DNA from 3 places in the Agrobacterium sp. 20P9.1.2 genome. Region 2 is predicted to be linked to each of the others. Evidence: predicted binding sites of a transcription regulator. Region 2 holds the regulator's gene; each other region holds the start of a gene.
What was found. The regulator PhoB, encoded in region 2, activates phosphate uptake and scavenging genes when phosphate is short. The targets are predictions, from matches to a motif close to TGTCATNNANCTGTCAT.
Positions count from the first base shown of each region.

Region 1 (5,516 bases), on a different contig from region 2:
CCTGCTGTCCGCTCATCTCGCTGACGAAGCCACCCGCTTCACGGATGATGATGAGACCAGCGGCCATGTCCCATGGTGCAAGATCGGTTTCCCAATAACCGTCCAGACGGCCAGCGGCGACGTAAGCAAGGTCGAGCGAAGCGGCACCGAAGCGGCGCACACCGGCGACTTCACCCATGACGTGGCGAAGCTCGACCAGGAATTTGCCGTGATTGCCACGTCCCAGATGCGGCACGCCGCAACTGACGACACAATCGGTGATCTGCTTGCGGGCTGCCACGCGAATGCGGCGATCATTGAGGAACGCGCCAAAACCACGCTCAGCGGTGAAGAGTTCGTCGGTGGCAGGATTGAAGATCACACCGGCCACGACTTCGCCATTGCGCTCCAGCGCGATGGAAACGGCGAACTGCGGAATGCCGTGGAGGAAGTTGGTGGTGCCATCCAGGGGATCGACGATCCAGCGATGCGCGCCGTCAGAACCCTTTTCCTCGCCGCCTTCTTCGCCCAGAAAGTCATAGGTCGGGCGGGCCTTCATCAGCTCGTCACGGACAATTTTCTCGGCTTTAATATCTGCCTGCGAAACGAAATCGCCGGGGCCTTTGACCGAAACCTGAAGGTTCTGCACTTCACCGAAGTCACGCGCCAAAGATTTTCCCGCCTTGAGCGCGGCCTGAACCATGACATTGAGAAGGGCTGAACGGGCCATGAAGATGTTCCTGAAAGGTGGCTGAACCTGCTAGCCAAAAGTCTGGCAGGCACGCAGATATGGTTTCTGATGGAAAGTTTGCGGTTCAAGACCACAAAACGCGCTGCAATTCAAGGCAAAAAGCCGTAAACCGCCTTGGCTCAGGCCGGGCGGAAGCGGTTAGCGGCCTCGATGGCCTTTTTCTGCTGTTCCTCTTCGATGCCGAGATAGAAATCCTCAAGGCCCGGGTCTTTGAGGCCCGCGCGGCGTGACAGCACATACCATTTGGCCGCTTCGACAGGATCAGGCTTGGTGCCGAGCGCCTGAATATAGAGATGCGCAACCTTGTTCTGGGCAACGACATTGCCGCGCTGGGCGGCACCGTAGAGCCAGCGGAAACCCTCTTCCAGGTTGCGCTCACCACCGACACCATTGACCAGCCAGATGCCGAGATCGACCTGCGCCGTGTCGAAACCGGCCTTCGCCGCACGGGTCAGCCAATCGCGGGCTTTCGCCTTTTTATCGGCGGGAATGTCTTTGAGGTTCCAGTAGATTTGCGACACGGCATATTGCGCGTCGGCAATGCCCTTTTCGGCGGATTTTTCATAAAACGGCAGGGCGGCATGCAAACCGGCAGGTCCGGGGGTCTGTGAGACGAGGATTTGCGCCCAGTTGAACTCCGCCTCGCCATTGCCCGCTTCCGCTGCGCGGCGCATGTAGTCGTCGGCCAGCGTCTTGTCGTGCTTGACGACTTTGCCTTCCATCAACAGCAAGGCATATTTGAACATGGCAACGGCATCGCCGCCCTTTGCCCCCTGCTCGTACCAGAAGGCTGCGGTTTTATCGTCACGGGCAATGCCGAAGCCGCGCGACATCATTTCGGCGACAAGTGTCTGAGCGACGGCGTCACCGTTCTGGGCGCGGGCCAGCGCCTTGTCCAGCGCTTGCACATATTCGCCGCGCTGGTAGTGGCCGTAAGCCTCATCGACCTTGCCGGTAAATTTCTTCTCGGGCGGAAGAGCGGGAAGATCGGCACCCATGCGCTGGTAGACATTGACGCCTCCAGATGGCTGCAAATCCTTCTGCTCTTCAGAAATCACTCGCCCCTTGCGGATTGGTTCCGCATTCTCATCCGACGGGCGCGACAGCACCTCCGGGCCAGCCGGAGCCGCGGGGCCAAAATCCGTATCGTCTTCCGTCGGTGTCACATCGCCTGCCGGGGCCTGATTCTCAAGACCGGGCAAAAGAGCCGGCTGCTGCGGCTGCGGGTTTTGCGCCAACACCACATGCGGCATCGCTGCCCAGACGATGGCAAGGGCAGAGACGGACAAACGAAAAGACAAAGAGCGAGCGATCATCGCCTGTATCAACCGCCAAACCGTGGCGCTTTTTCGTCAAGCAACGCATTCGCTTCTGCAACCGCCTGGGCGGCCCCACCGACATGGCTGAATACGGCCAGACGAAGCGCCACGAATTCCACACCGGTTTCGGCAACGGGAACAACAGAGGCGACATCCGAACCGCCCATGACGATGGCCGGAATTTCGATCATCGAAGCCCACCATTCGCCAAGCGCGAGGTTCTTGGGGTGCGCTTCCGGCTTGATATCGCCTTCCAGCTTGCCGAAGAACATGTAATCGGGCGTACACTCGCCCTGCTCCAGCGCCTTGTGGCGATCATCCGCATTGCCGCCGCCAACAATCAGCTTGGGTGAAAAATTCTCCACGGCTTCGGAAAGCGCCTCGGCATTGCCGACGACGTGCAGGCCATCTGCCTTGGAACGGCTTGCAGCACGGCTGTCGCCTGCCACCAGCGCTGCAGCACCGGCTTCCTGAACGATCGGAACTAGCGTCTCGACCAGTTTCTGGAAAGCGCCATCATCCAGCCCATATTGCGGAATGATGACGGAGGCGACGTCGCCGCCGCGCAGCGCATCTTCCAGAGTCTTGGCCTGATTTGCAGCATCGTCGTTTGCTGGAACGATCAGAACGAGGCGGCAGCGATCTTCAGGTGCACTCATCGAATTATCCATTTTCCGCAGAGAGGACGCTTCGCGCGCAATCTGCACTCGTTTTCATGTTCTAATTCCGATAGACCGGACAGGCGAAAGGATCAACTGTCCATCCATGCTGACTGATTTCCATTTCTTTCTCGTCGCCATTCCCGCAGTCATCCTCGTCGGCCTTTCCAAGGGCGGGCTGGGCGGCGCTTTGGCATTGATGGGCGTGCCTTTGATGGCGCTCGCCGTGCCGCCGGTACAGGCCGCCGCGATCTTTCTGCCCATTCTGGTGGTGATGGATATTGTGGCGCTGATTGCCTGGCGCAAATATAACCATCGCCAGACCCTGCTGATCATGCTTCCCGGCGCCATTGCCGGAATAACGCTGGGCTGGGCGATGTCGAGCATGATTTCGCCGGATGCGATGCGCCTCGTTGTGGCAAGCGTGACGATCATTTTCGTCCTGCGCTATTTCTACGAGGCCTTCAAAACCGCTCGCGGCGCACAGGAAACACCCGCGAAAGGACAACGTCCGGTCCTGGCCACCATCTGGTCCAGTCTTTCGGGTTACGCAAGCTTCGTGGCCCATGCGGGTGGCCCGCCCTTCCAGATTTACGTGCTGCCGCTAAAACTGGACCCGAAGGTCTATACCGGCATGAGCGTTCGCTTTTTCGCGATCATGAACGCCATCAAACTCATACCCTATTTCGCCCTTGGCGCGCTGGACGCGACCAATCTGACAACATCCGCCATGCTGTTGCCGGTGGCCATGATTGCGACCTTTGCCGGGGCAAAAGTCGTGAAATACATGAAACCAGCCGTGTTCTACCCGCTGATGTACGCCATGGCCTTCATGGCGGCGCTGAAACTTTTATGGGACGGACTGCCAATCTGAGACCCGTAATCCCTAGACATCAAAAGGCCCTGATCGCGAGAGCAACCAGGGCCGAATTTTCAAGCCGCTTCAATCGTGAAGCTGGCAGACATTTTGTCAATTAATGCCTTGTCGAGGCCTGTAGCCTCTGCATCTCATCCTTCAGGCGCAGTTTTTTGCGTTTCAAGTCCACAATCTGCTGATCATCTGAGGAGGGGGAAGCAAGAATATCTTCGAGCTCCTCCTCAAGAGCACCGTGTTTCTTTTCGAGCGATGCAATATGAGCCTGAATGGTCATGCGGCACGTCCTTCCTTGTTGAACCTACCTCCAGCGCTCCATCGCTGGAGTTTCAGGTTTACGACGGCAATGTGACATGGAACGCCGCGATTGTCGAAGGAGGAATCAAGGCAATAGTTGGGCAAAATGGTCGCAAGGGAAACTTCCCGTTACCGTGATTTGGTGGTACAGGCACGAAGACCGACAACAAAATGGCCGGATAGCGGTCCGGTTGTATCATATGGGGATAGAGAGATGCCCGATCAGGACCATGCTGATGTTCGGCTTGCGCTGGCAAGACTGCGGCAAGAGCACGAAGACTACGATGCGGCAATCAATGCGATGATCCAGACCAACTGCGAAGCATTGCGCATTCAACGCATGAAAAAGAAAAAGCTGGTCATCAAGGACAAGATGACCCAGATCGAAGACCAGATCATCCCCGATATCATTGCCTGAGACGGAGAGACCGTTGAGCACAGAGACACCGCCCGTCGCCATCATCATGGGAAGCCAGTCCGACTGGGAAACCATGAAAAACGCCGCCGATACGCTGGACGCGCTTGATGTGGAATATGAAGCGCGCATCATTTCCGCCCACCGCACACCAGAGCGGATGTTCAGCTTTGCCAGCGGTGCACGCGACGAAGGCTTCAAGGTCATCATCGCGGGTGCCGGTGGTGCGGCCCACCTTCCGGGCATGACGGCGGCGCTGACGCCACTGCCGGTGTTCGGTGTTCCCGTGCAATCCAAAACCATGTCCGGGCAGGACAGTCTCTATTCCATCGTGCAGATGCCCGCCGGCATTCCCGTTGGCACGCTTGCCATCGGCAGAGCCGGTGCAATCAACGCAGCCCTTCTGGCCGCTGCGGTTCTGGCGCTCTCTGACGAAGATCTGGCCGACCGGCTGGATGAATATCGCGCCCGCCAGACGGCGGCCATTGCCGAATACCCCATGGACACCCCGCAATGAAGTCTGGAACCATCGGCATTATCGGTGGCGGCCAGCTTGGCCGCATGCTGGCCATGGCGGCTGCCCGCCTCAACTTCCGCACCATCGTTCTGGAGCCACAGGCCGACTGTCCGGCATCGCAGGTCTGCAACCGCCAGATCGTTGCTGCCTATGACGACGAAAAAGCGCTGGCGGAACTCGCAAGCGTTTGCGATGTCGTAACCTATGAATTCGAGAACGTGCCCGTCGTCGCCGCGCAGACGCTGGCCGCTTCCGTTCCCGTCTATCCACCGGCACAGGCCTTGAATGCCTCGCAGGACCGGTTGACGGAAAAGCGGTTCCTCAATGATTGCGGCATTCCCACCGCCGATTTCCGTCAGGTGGACGATCAGGCCGGGCTGGAAGCAGCGCTTTCCGATTTTGGCGGCAAGGGCGTGCTGAAGACCCGCCGCATGGGATATGATGGCAAGGGCCAGCGCGTGTTCAAGGGCGGCGAAGACCTGACCGGTGCATTCGACGCGCTGGGCGGCGTGCCGCTGATCCTCGAAAGCTTCGTGGCCTTCGAGCGTGAAGTCTCCATCATTGCCGCACGTTTTCAGGACGGCACTGTCACCTGCTACGACCCGGCGGAAAACGTGCATCTAGGCGGCATTCTACACACGTCCACTGTCCCGGCACAGCTTTCAGAGCAGGCAACGTCGGTGGCCACGGAATCAGCTGAAAAGC
Region 1 covers NZ_JBYOKI010000004.1:275,792-281,307, reverse strand. Annotated here, with positions in the region: gene AC27VJ_RS13985 (inositol monophosphatase family protein) at 1-709, opposite strand, end outside; gene AC27VJ_RS13980 (tetratricopeptide repeat protein) at 850-2,046, opposite strand; gene AC27VJ_RS13975 (thiamine phosphate synthase) at 2,055-2,708, opposite strand; gene AC27VJ_RS13970 (sulfite exporter TauE/SafE family protein) at 2,815-3,582, shown strand; gene AC27VJ_RS13965 (YdcH family protein) at 3,683-3,859, opposite strand; gene AC27VJ_RS13960 (YdcH family protein) at 4,094-4,297, shown strand; gene purE (5-(carboxyamino)imidazole ribonucleotide mutase) at 4,344-4,811, shown strand; gene AC27VJ_RS13950 (5-(carboxyamino)imidazole ribonucleotide synthase) at 4,808-5,516, shown strand, end outside.
Region 1: the regulator PhoB is predicted to act here: its motif matches at 3,920-3,936, upstream of AC27VJ_RS13965 (YdcH family protein).

Region 2 (5,516 bases):
ACATATTGCAAGAGATAAAAAAGCGGGTCCATTGGCCCGCTTTTTTCATGCCTACGATCAAAAGAGGAAGTCAGAGCCAACGATCGATGGGATCGACAAACGTCAACTAAGGCGCCGACACCTGCCCATCGCTTTGATAGGCCGAAATTTCACGCCAGTTGCGCACGCGGCCAAAAGCGATGAAGCTTGCTCTATCTTTCTCGGGATATTGGGCGTGGCTTTTATAGCCTTATAGCGCCATATGCTCTTACAAACTGCTGAGCTATGCCTGCTTGCAATGACACAAGACTTCCATGAAACGGAAGTCTTGTGACCGGATTTCACCTATGTGGGAAAAGCAGTTCTGCAGAACGTTCAGGACGGCTCCGCGGGCGCACTGGATGCGCAGAGATGCCGGGCACCTCTGATTGGCGGCGTAACCGCCAATGTTTCCGCAAGCACGAATGACAACAGGTCCATCCCGCCAGACCGCAGCCCTTCATTCGAATGGCTGCTGGATCATGGCAGATAGCTTTAACCCTGGCGGGCCTTGCGGTTGGCGTAGCGACGGTCGCGCTCGGCCTTGCGGGCGGCCTCATCTTCGATGACGCGGGCGACGCGGTTTTTATCGGCCAGCTTGCGGGCGTCTTCTTCGGCAGTCGCAGCGGCTTCAAGCTCGGCTTCATGCGCCAGCCGTTCCGCTTCGAGGCGGCTCTGCTCTTCGCGCTTCTGCTGCTCGCGCTCGGCACGACGCGCTTCGCGGGCTTCCGCCACGGCGATGCGTTCTGCCTGCTTGGCTTCCCGGTTGGGTTCGGCGGCTTCCTTGGCGGCCTTATAGGCCTGCAGAAGGGCAGCCTTGGCCTCAGCAGCGGCGCTGCGGCGGTCAGTCAGTTCACTGTTTTTAACGTTTTTGTTGTTTCTCAAGTCTCTATTCCAGTTGAGGTGCCGTACCCATCAGGGTCAGGATTTCTTAGCACGCTTTGCGGGTGTCTTGGCAGGTGCCAGGCTGTCTTGCAGTTCCTTGGCAAGGCGCGCTTCACGCAGGCGCTGCGTCTTTTCATCACGCGCCTGGGCAATCGAATTGAGTTCGTCAACCGCATGGCCGCGTGCAAAGAACTGCGACTGCGTTTCACCGAATGCGATTTCCGCCTGCTGGCGAGATTTGCTGTGTGTTTCAGACATGGAATTTCCTTCCTGTCGCATCAGCCGAAATCGGGATCGATTTCCAAAAACGCCGCTGCGGGGTGGATAGAGTGGCCCGGAGCGTTTGCGCCCATGGGCGCCTTGTCCGAAGCCTGTACCGCCGGGCGGCACAAAAAAAGGCCAGGCAACGTGCCTGACCTCGCTTGGTCTCATGCTTTCGACAGTGCCAGTACATCCGTGGTCAAAGGAAAGCGGAGTCCGTATTAAGCAGCCTGGAGATTGCAGGCCGACATTTTGCCCGACTTGTTGTCGCGCTCAAGGTCGTAGCTCAGCTTCTGGCCTTCAACGATTTCGCGCATACCTGCACGCTCTACAGCGGAGATGTGTACGAATGCGTCTGTGCCGCCGTTGTCTGGCTGAATGAAGCCGAAGCCCTTGGTGGAGTTAAACCATTTTACTGTGCCTGTGGTCATAATGAACCCTTTCAAAGCATAAGTTATAGATCACAGAACTGACGCCCTGTGTGCGAGTATAGCGATTTTTTTGAAGGAAAGGGTTAGTTCAAAACGCGGTGCTAATCGCGCGGCAACCAAAGCTCAGCAAGCAAAATATCGATAAACCAGTGATAGAGGGTTATGACCGGATAGTCAAACTTTAAATTTCAGATCATTGAAATGAGCGTTTATCTTGCAACGCAGCAGCCTCTTCAGAAATATAATAATCCGTGCTGGATTTTCAATTTTGAAAATTTACCTGCCCTTTGTTTTTACTCAGGAAAACTGCGCGGCAAGCGGATATCCCCGCCTCCCCTTTCCATCCGCAACTTCTGGCGCAAACCAGTTCAAAGGGGTCAAAAATATATCTTCGTGACCGGCTGGAGATGGCTCCCCTTCTCGTACACATTCCTGCCTAAGCTGCGCAAAAATACAAAACGCGCGCCGTTGACCCGGTGAGGCAACAGCGCGCATTGTGCGAAAGATCAGTGATGGAGCCGCCCGTCAGGCTTCCATAGAATAGCCAGCGCCGCGAACGGTGCGGATCACATCCTGCATGTTGGAGAAGTTCAGAGCCTTGCGCAGACGACCGACATGAACATCGACCGTGCGTTCGTCCACATAGATATCGTGACCCCAGACGCCGTCGAGAAGTTGCGAGCGGGAGAAGACGCGGCCGGGAGAGACCATCAGGAACTCCAGCAGGCGGAATTCGGTTGGTCCGAGGCGCACTTCGCGGGTCTTGCGGTGAACACGATGCGTTTCGCGATCCAGCTCGATGTCACCGCATTTCAGGACAGACGACAGAACTTCCGGGCGGGCGCGACGCAGCATGGCTTTGACGCGCGCCATCAGTTCCGGCGTGGAGAAGGGCTTGACCACATAGTCGTCTGCGCCCGTGGCCAGTCCGCGCACGCGCTCGCTTTCCTCACCGCGTGCCGTCAACATGATGATCGGCAGGCGTTCGGTCTCGGGGCGCATTCTCAGGCGACGGCACAATTCGATGCCGGAAACGCCCGGCAGCATCCAGTCCAGGATCAGCAGATCCGGCGTCCGCTCCTGCAGGCGGATTTCCGCCTCGTCGCCACGGGGAATGGTGTCGACATCGTAACCTTCGGATTCCAGATTGTAACGAAGAAGAACACTCAAAGCCTCTTCATCTTCGACAACTGCGATTTTCGGCACCATAGGCTTGGGACTCCGCCAGTCTTACCAGAGCGCCATGCGTTCATTTGGACGCATCACGGACGCTCTGGCCTGTTGATCTACACATCGGCATTCCGAAGATCGTTTCCGATCCAAAGTGCCGATGCTGTAAAACTTACTCGGTTACTGCACCGAGCGTGTTGGAACTATCGTCCTTCGGACGCTCGCCTTCCGGCTGGCTGCCGGTGGCCATGTAGTAGATGGTTTCTGCGATATTGGTCGCATGGTCGCCAACGCGCTCGATGTTCTTTGCGCAGAACAGCAGATGCGTGCAGGTGGTGATGTTACGCGGATCTTCCATCATGTAGGTCAACAGCTCGCGGAACAGCGAGGTGTACATGGCGTCGATCTCTTCGTCGCGCTCGCGGATGGCCTGCGCCTTTTCTACGGAACGTGTGGAATAGACGTCCAGCACTTCCTTCAGCTGCACCAGTGCCAGTTCCGACAGATGCTCGAGACCACGGGCCAGCTTGCGCGGAACGCCCGTGCCAGCAACGGCAATGACGCGCTTGGCGGTGTTCTTGCCAAGGTCGCCTACGCGCTCCAGATCGGCGGCAATGCGCAGCGAACCGATGATTTCGCGAAGGTCGGCCGCCATAGGCTGACGCTTGGCGATGGTGACGATGGCCTTGTCGCCGATCTCGCGCTCGGCGTGATCGAGGATCGTATCATCAGAGATGACCTTCTGGGCCAGCGCTGCATCGGAATTGACCAGCGCCCGCACCGCATCAGCGCACATCTGTTCAGCCAGACCACCCATTTCGGCGATGCGGCGGGTGAGGAACTTCAGTTCATCATCATAGGCGGACATAATATGGGAATGTGTCGACATGTTCGAAGTCTCCAGTTTCGATGCACTGGCCCGCAAGCCCAGTTGGGCTCAAGCGGTGCCATGCGAAGGGTTTGAACCAGCGTCAGATCAGCCGAAGCGACCCATGATATAGTCCTGCGTGCGCTGGTCATCCGGGTTGGTGAACATCTTATCGGTGTCGTTTTCTTCCACCAGATGGCCCAGATGGAACATGGCGGTTCGCTGCGACACGCGGGCTGCCTGCTGCATGGAGTGGGTAACGATGACGATGGTGTAATTGGCGCGCAGCTCGTGGATCAGTTCTTCGACTTTGGCGGTTGCAATCGGGTCCAGCGCCGAGCAGGGCTCATCCATGAGGATGACTTCTGGAGAAACCGCAATGGCGCGGGCGATGCACAGACGCTGCTGCTGACCGCCGGACAGGCCGGTGCCGGATTCGTGCAGACGATCCTTGGCTTCGTTCCACAGACCGGCCTTCTGAAGGCTGGACTCGACGATCTGATCCATATCCGCCTTGTTGCGGGCCAGACCATGGATGCGGGGACCGTAGGCGATGTTTTCGTAGATCGTCTTCGGGAAAGGGTTCGGCTTCTGGAACACCATGCCGACGCGGGCGCGCAGTTCCACCACGTCGATCGTCTGATCGTATATATCGTCTTCATCGAGCGTGATCTTGCCGGTAACGCGGCAACTGTCGATGGTGTCGTTCATGCGGTTCAGCGTGCGCAGGAAAGTGGACTTGCCACAGCCAGACGGTCCGATGAGCGCCGTCACGGTGTTTTCACGCACATTGAGGTTCACATCGTAAAGGGCACGCTTCTCGCTATAATAAACGGAAACGTCCTTGCCGATCATCTTGTATGTTACTTCATTCATTTTCTTGTCCAGCGCCTTTTCAACTGCTGCTTCCGACAACATATTCATAGCCTCAAGCTCCCGGTGTTTGTTACATCGCATGCTGGCTGGAAAACCGGTGACCCGATTTTCCCTAAGTAAGGTTTACCAACGACGCTCGAAGCGGCGACGCAACAGGATTGCTCCCACATTCATGACGATGAGGAACATAAGCAGGATGATGATAGCGCCTGATGTTCTCTCGACAAAGGCACGTTCTGCTTCGTTCGCCCACATGTAAATCTGCACCGGCAGGGCCGTGGACGGATCCATTGGCGTTGTCGGATAATTCGCGACGAAGGCGACCATGCCGATGAGCAGCAGCGGTGCGGTTTCGCCAAGGGCATGTGCCAGGCCGATGATGGTGCCGGTGAGAATTCCGGGCATGGCCAGTGGCAGCACATGGTGGAAGATGGTCTGCATTTTCGAAGCGCCAAGGCCAAGGGCAGCGGCGCGGATGGATGGCGGCACCGCCTTCAGCGCCGCACGAGTAGCGATGATGATGGTGGGCAGCGTCATCAGCGTCAGGACGAAGCCACCGACCAACGAGGCCGAGCGTGGGAAGCCCATGAAGTTGATGAAGACCGACAGGCCGAGCAGACCGTAAACGATGGACGGAACGGCGGCGAGGTTGTTGATATTGACTTCGATCAGGTCCGTCAGGCGGTTCTTCGGTGCGAATTCTTCCAGATAGATGGAAGCGGCGACGCCGATGGGCAGCGACAGAACCAGCACGATCAGCATCATGTAGAAGGAGCCGATCAACGCCACGCCGACACCTGCGGCTTCCGGACGGCTGGATGCGCCGTTAAAGAAGATGCCGGTGTTGAACTCCTTGGCCAGTTGGCCCGCTTCGGTCAGTTTCTTGACCCAGACGAGTTGCTGGTCGGAGATGCGACGGTTCTGCTCATTGACGGACACATCGACCTGACCCTTGACCACGCTATCAAGATCGCCTGAAGCCAAGAGGGCCACGGTGCGCGTCGTGC
Region 2 covers NZ_JBYOKI010000001.1:366,649-372,164, reverse strand. Annotated here, with positions in the region: gene AC27VJ_RS01840 (DUF6481 family protein) at 514-903, opposite strand; gene AC27VJ_RS01835 (hypothetical protein) at 940-1,161, opposite strand; gene AC27VJ_RS01830 (cold-shock protein) at 1,386-1,595, opposite strand; gene AC27VJ_RS01825 (hypothetical protein) at 1,797-2,075, shown strand; gene phoB (phosphate regulon transcriptional regulator PhoB) at 2,121-2,804, opposite strand; gene phoU (phosphate signaling complex protein PhoU) at 2,938-3,654, opposite strand; gene pstB (phosphate ABC transporter ATP-binding protein PstB) at 3,742-4,557, opposite strand; gene pstA (phosphate ABC transporter permease PstA) at 4,633-5,516, opposite strand, start outside.

Region 3 (5,516 bases), on a different contig from region 2:
GGCGTCCCGCGCCATAATCCATAAATCCTGCGGATTGTCCGGCCCGGCTTTTGCAAAATTGAATATATCCAGACCTTCATCGATAAGGCGCTGGTCCTGCTCATCGGGCTGGCTTTCTATCTCAATTCGTATTGGCAAATATTCTGTCCCTCAAGCTCTTCTGGTTCAGGTTAACTCTCGTCGTCCAGTTGGTGTGTCGATAAGCGCCCGGTAGAGAATTGAAGCACCGTGAACAATCGCCGGCGGATGATCGATGCCCAGATCGCGATAAAGCGCCTCGATATGCGCGGGATCTGGATGTTCGAGTGTGAGAGAGTGAAGTCGCGCGCCGAGATCGGGTATCGAGGCGATATAGGCTGTGTCTCCCCGATGGTCGATCACCGAGGGAGCGACGCCGTCCAATGGAAGGGCACCATCCTTGGGAATGGCGAAGTCGAAAGTCGGATCATCATCTGGCAGCAAGACCTTTTCGCCCAGAACTGCGCCATGCAGCGCAACGAGACGATCGATCGCATCCGTGTTGGCAACCCACCCCTCGCAAACGACGCCCTTCGGTCCAGTCGGCTCTGACCTTCTCCTGATCGTCCAGACCGAACCAGCGCGGACGATGAGGCGTTTTGCCATCCGGATCGAGAGCCACGATCTCGAGATAGACGGAATTTCCGAGCTGAAGACGATGATTGTGTGTGCCCATGTACTCATGGCGTGTCCCGAAGGGCACGCTGATACTAAGGCAATTTTCGACATGCGAAACCCCTTCGCTCAAGGTCGGGGCGATGACTGTGAGGTGGTCAAGCTTCAGCATCTACGAACTCCAATGCAGCGATTGCAAATGTCACTGATGCTGCAATCGCGGCCAAGATGCTTGCTGAAAATATTTGATGCAATAGAAAAAACGCTCGCAACCTGACGGCTGCGAGCGCTTCAGAATCAATGTTTCAGATACCGAGATGTAAACACCCCGGCCTCTAGCTTGCCGCTTAGTTCGTGCCCTTCAGATCAACCGGGAAGAACAGTGTCTCGCCCGAGGAGTCGTCCACGCCGTCATTGTCCGTTACCGCAAAGGCCTTGCCGGACTTGTCGAAAGTGAAGCCTTCCAGCTTGTCGACGACGTAGCCGTTCGTCTGAGCCTTGAGGTCTGGCAGGAAGTCGTGGACTTCCGTTTTCTTGACGAGCGGCAGTTCGCCGCCGATCTTGCCGGGCTTCAGGTCGGCGATGGCGACGCTGTAGAGCTTCTTGATCTTTGCCTTGTCGCCGATCTGGTTGTCGCGCTCGACGATATAGACATTGTCGCCATGGGCGGTGATTTCGGACAAGCCGACCCAGCCGTCATCTGCCTTATCCAGCGGATAATGCACAGCACCCCACTCCTTGGACTTCAGGTTGTAAGAGACGAGCTTTACCTTGCCCTTTTCAGCCTTGCCCCATTCGCGCTGAACAGCCATCCACAGTGTAGCGTCATCGCCCTTGCCGATCATGGTTACGCCTTCGAAGCCGAAGCGGGTTTCGCCTTCCAGCAGTTCTTTTGGAAGTGCGATTTCGGCCTTGATTTCACCCTTGGCATTGACGTTGTAGAGCGCGTGCGGAACGAGCTTTTCGCTGTTGCCTTCGGATGCGACCCAGAAGCCGCCCTTACCGTCCAGCGTGATGCCTTCCATATCCAGCTTCTGCGCTGCCAGACCGTCACGCTTTACGCGCAGAACGCTGGTGATGACCGCTGGCTTCTTGTTTGCGTCGATGGTGTAGATCGAAGGTTGGTTGCCGTAGACGGAGTCGGAGATCGCGTAGAGAATGCCGTCCTTTTCCGCATCAGCCGTGAGGCCGGACAGAGCGCCCCAACCAATCGGTGCGCCATCGACCGTGGCGGAGGTAAGCTGCGGATAGGCGGCCTGCCCTTCCGAGCGCTCATAGATCATGACATGCGAACGGGCTGCACCATCTTCAACCAGATCGGCTTCGTTGGCGGTGACCAGCAGGTTGCGCGATGGAATGGCGACTGCACCTTCAGGCGAAATCCCCGATGGGAGGATTTGCGTCAGCTGCGGCTCTGCGCCCGTGTCCTTGTAGACGCCAACGACAGATGCGCGTTCGGCCAGAACGAAGAAATACTTGTCGTTGCCGAATGTTGCTGCTTCCAGACCTTCAGGCTCGATGCCCTTGGCCTTGGAGCGCTTTTCAGGATAGTGGCCGATGGCCGCAACAGCATGTTCGAAGGAAGAGCCAGCTTCGTAAAGCAGCTTGCCGGTCTTGTCGAAAATGGTAAAGCTGCGCGAACCGCCCTGCCAGTCGCCTTCATTGGCGATGACGATACGGTCATTGTCCAGCCACTTCACGGCATCCGGCTCGCGCTTGCGGGCGTCCTGGCTGTCGGTGAACTTCAGCTGGCCATCGGTCTTGGTGTCGATGCCCTTCAGATCGACAGTGCCTGCGGAAAAGTGGCTCGTGACCTTGCCGCTTTTGCCATCAACGATGACGATATGGTTGTTTTCCTGAAGCGTCAGGGCAATTTCACCATTGGCATTGATGGAAACGAATTCAGGCTCTGGATCTTCCGGTGAAATTTCAGCAAGACCGGTGACATCGATCTTCTTCAGCGCCGAGCAATCCGGTGCGCCATTCTTGAGACCGATGGTGACGAGGAAGCCGGCAGGCATCTGCGGCAGCGCGCCGTCATTGACCTCTTCATCACGCTCGTTTTCGATGGCGATGGCCACGAAGCTCTTGTCCGGGGAAACCGCAACAGAATCCGGCTGGCCGCCGAGGTCGCAGCTGGCTTCGATCTTGCGGGTGGCGATATCGACTGTCACCAGCTTGCCAGCTGGCTTGACGTAGCTTTCGGACGTGTTGACACCAGCCAGAACCTTGGTGCCGGACACAGCAACCGATGTCGGCTCGCCATCCATCATCAAAGCGCCGAGCGCCTTTGGTGCCTTGGCATCCTTGATGTCGACAAAGCCGATGCCGCCCAGCGGGCTGTCGGAATAGATCAGCGTATTGCCGTCTTCACTAGCCGTGACGATTTCCGCCGACGTGATCGTCTTCTCTTCCTTGTCGGAAGGAAGGTTCAGAGCGACAGGAAACGATGAGATGCGGTTGAAAACCTGCTCGGCGGCGACTGGAAATGCGGCAGAAGCAAAAAGCGCCGCGGTCAGCGCAGCACTCGAAAAACGAAATGTCATGATGTCCCCTTCAGTGCACTGGAAAAATGCATGACTGGGCTTTTGCGACATGGACGTGACAGGGAAATGACAATGAGAAGGTGCTGATAAACAAAAAGCCCGGCTCAAGGCCGGGCTCTCTGCATTTCGATGGCGTCATTTCGCAAAACTGCGCAAAGAGCCAAAATCATTCCTCGTATATCTGAGCACTGTTCGCACGCCGCAGGCGCAAACAGCTCAGGAAAACTTAGGAGTTAACAGCGTCCTTCAGGCCCTTGCCTGCGGAGAACTTTGGAACGTTGCGAGCCGGAATATCGACTTCTGCACCCGTGGATGGGTTACGGCCCTTGGAGGCTTCACGACGGCTTACGGTGAAGCTGCCGAAGCCAGCGAGACGGATGTCGCCACCGGCCTTCAATTCGCTCTGGACGGTTTCGAATACTGCGTCGACGGCAGAAGCGGCATCAGCCTTGGTGAGACCAGCCTTTTCGGCAACTGCAGAAACGAGCTCGTTCTTGTTCATGTTTCCACCCCTTTCAATGGTATGAAACGACTCAAATTGGATCGGCGCAGAATACTTATCTATTCGCGCACCGCCACCCAAAAGCGCTGGAATGGCCTGAAAAACAAGGGGTCTCGCGTTCTTTTCACAAAAAAGGCTGGCATTTCTGCCAGCCTTTCAACGATTTTGTGCTAATTTAGCACCAACGCCGACGATCGCTTATCAATGTGCGATTGTCTGGCTACCGTCATCCACGCCTTCAACAGTTGCAATGACTGGCGTCTCGATGCTGCCATCCCACTCGATGGGCTCAGGCATACGCACCAGCGCATGCTGCAGAACCTCACCCATGCGGGCAACCGGGATGATTTCCATCTCGTTTTTGACGTTGTCAGGGATATCCGCCAAGTCCTTGGCGTTTTCTTCCGGGATCAACACCTTCTTGATACCGCCGCGAAGAGCCGCCAGCAGCTTTTCCTTCAGGCCACCAATCGGCAGGACGCGACCGCGAAGCGTGATTTCGCCCGTCATCGCGACGTTCTTGTCCACGGCAATACCGGTCATGATCGACACGATGGCGGTTGCCATGGCCACACCGGCGGAAGGACCATCCTTCGGTGTCGCACCTTCCGGTACGTGAACGTGAATGTCCGACTTGTCGAAACGTGGAGGCTCGATGCCGAAATCAACCGCGCGCGAGCGGACATAGGATGCCGCTGCCGAAATGGATTCCTTCATCACTTCCTTCAGGTTACCGGTCACGGTCATACGACCCTTGCCCGGCATCAAGACGCCTTCGATCGTCAGAAGCTCGCCGCCCACTTCGGTCCAAGCAAGACCTGTAACGACGCCGACCTGATCTTCACGCTCGGCTTCGCCATGGCGATACCGTGGAACGCCGAGATAGTCCTCAATGTTGGCAGCCGTGACGACAACCGACGTGGACTTGCCCTTGATGATCTCGGTCACGGCCTTACGTGCCAGCTTCATTAATTCACGCTCGAAGTTACGAACGCCGGCTTCACGCGTGTACTGCTGGCTGATGGCCATCAGGGCGTCGTCGCTGACGGAGAATTCCTCCGGGCGCAGCGCATGTTCCTTGATTGCCTTGGGCAGCAGGTGACGCTTGGCGATTTCGCGCTTTTCGTCTTCCGTGTAACCAGCAATACGGATGACTTCCATACGGTCCATCAATGGACCTGGAATGTTCAGCGTATTGGCTGTGGTGACGAACATCACGTCCGACAGGTCATATTCCACTTCGAGATAGTGGTCCATGAATGTGGAGTTCTGTTCCGGATCCAGTACCTCCAGCAGAGCGGACGATGGATCGCCACGGAAATCCTGTCCCATCTTGTCGATTTCATCGAGCAGGAAGAGCGGATTTGCCTTCTTTGCCTTCTTCATCGACTGGACGATCTTGCCCGGCATGGAGCCGATATAGGTACGACGGTGACCACGGATTTCCGCTTCGTCACGAACGCCACCCAGCGCCATGCGGACATATTCACGGCCAGTTGCCTTAGCGATGGACTTCGCAAGCGATGTCTTACCAACGCCTGGCGGACCCACGAGGCACAGGATCGGGCCACGGATTTTCGTCGCACGGGCCTGTACGGCCAGATACTCGACGATGCGTTCCTTGACCTTGTCGAGACCGAAATGGTCCTGCTCGAGAACGGTTTCGGCAGCGTTGAGGTCCGTCTTGATCTTGGACTTCTTGCCCCAAGGCAGACCGATCAGCCAATCCAGATAGTTGCGCACGACGGTTGCTTCCGCAGACATCGGGCTCATCTGGCGCAGCTTCTTCATTTCAGCTTCCGCCTTTTCGCGGGCCTCCTTGGAGAGCTTGGTCT
Region 3 covers NZ_JBYOKI010000007.1:210,257-215,772, forward strand. Annotated here, with positions in the region: gene AC27VJ_RS19455 (GNAT family N-acetyltransferase) at 1-138, opposite strand, end outside; partial or broken gene AC27VJ_RS19460 (VOC family protein) at 166-805, opposite strand; gene AC27VJ_RS19465 (esterase-like activity of phytase family protein) at 981-3,179, opposite strand; gene hupB (DNA-binding protein HupB) at 3,406-3,699, opposite strand; gene lon (endopeptidase La) at 3,883-5,516, opposite strand, start outside.
Region 3: the regulator PhoB is predicted to act here: its motif matches at 3,235-3,251, upstream of AC27VJ_RS19465 (esterase-like activity of phytase family protein).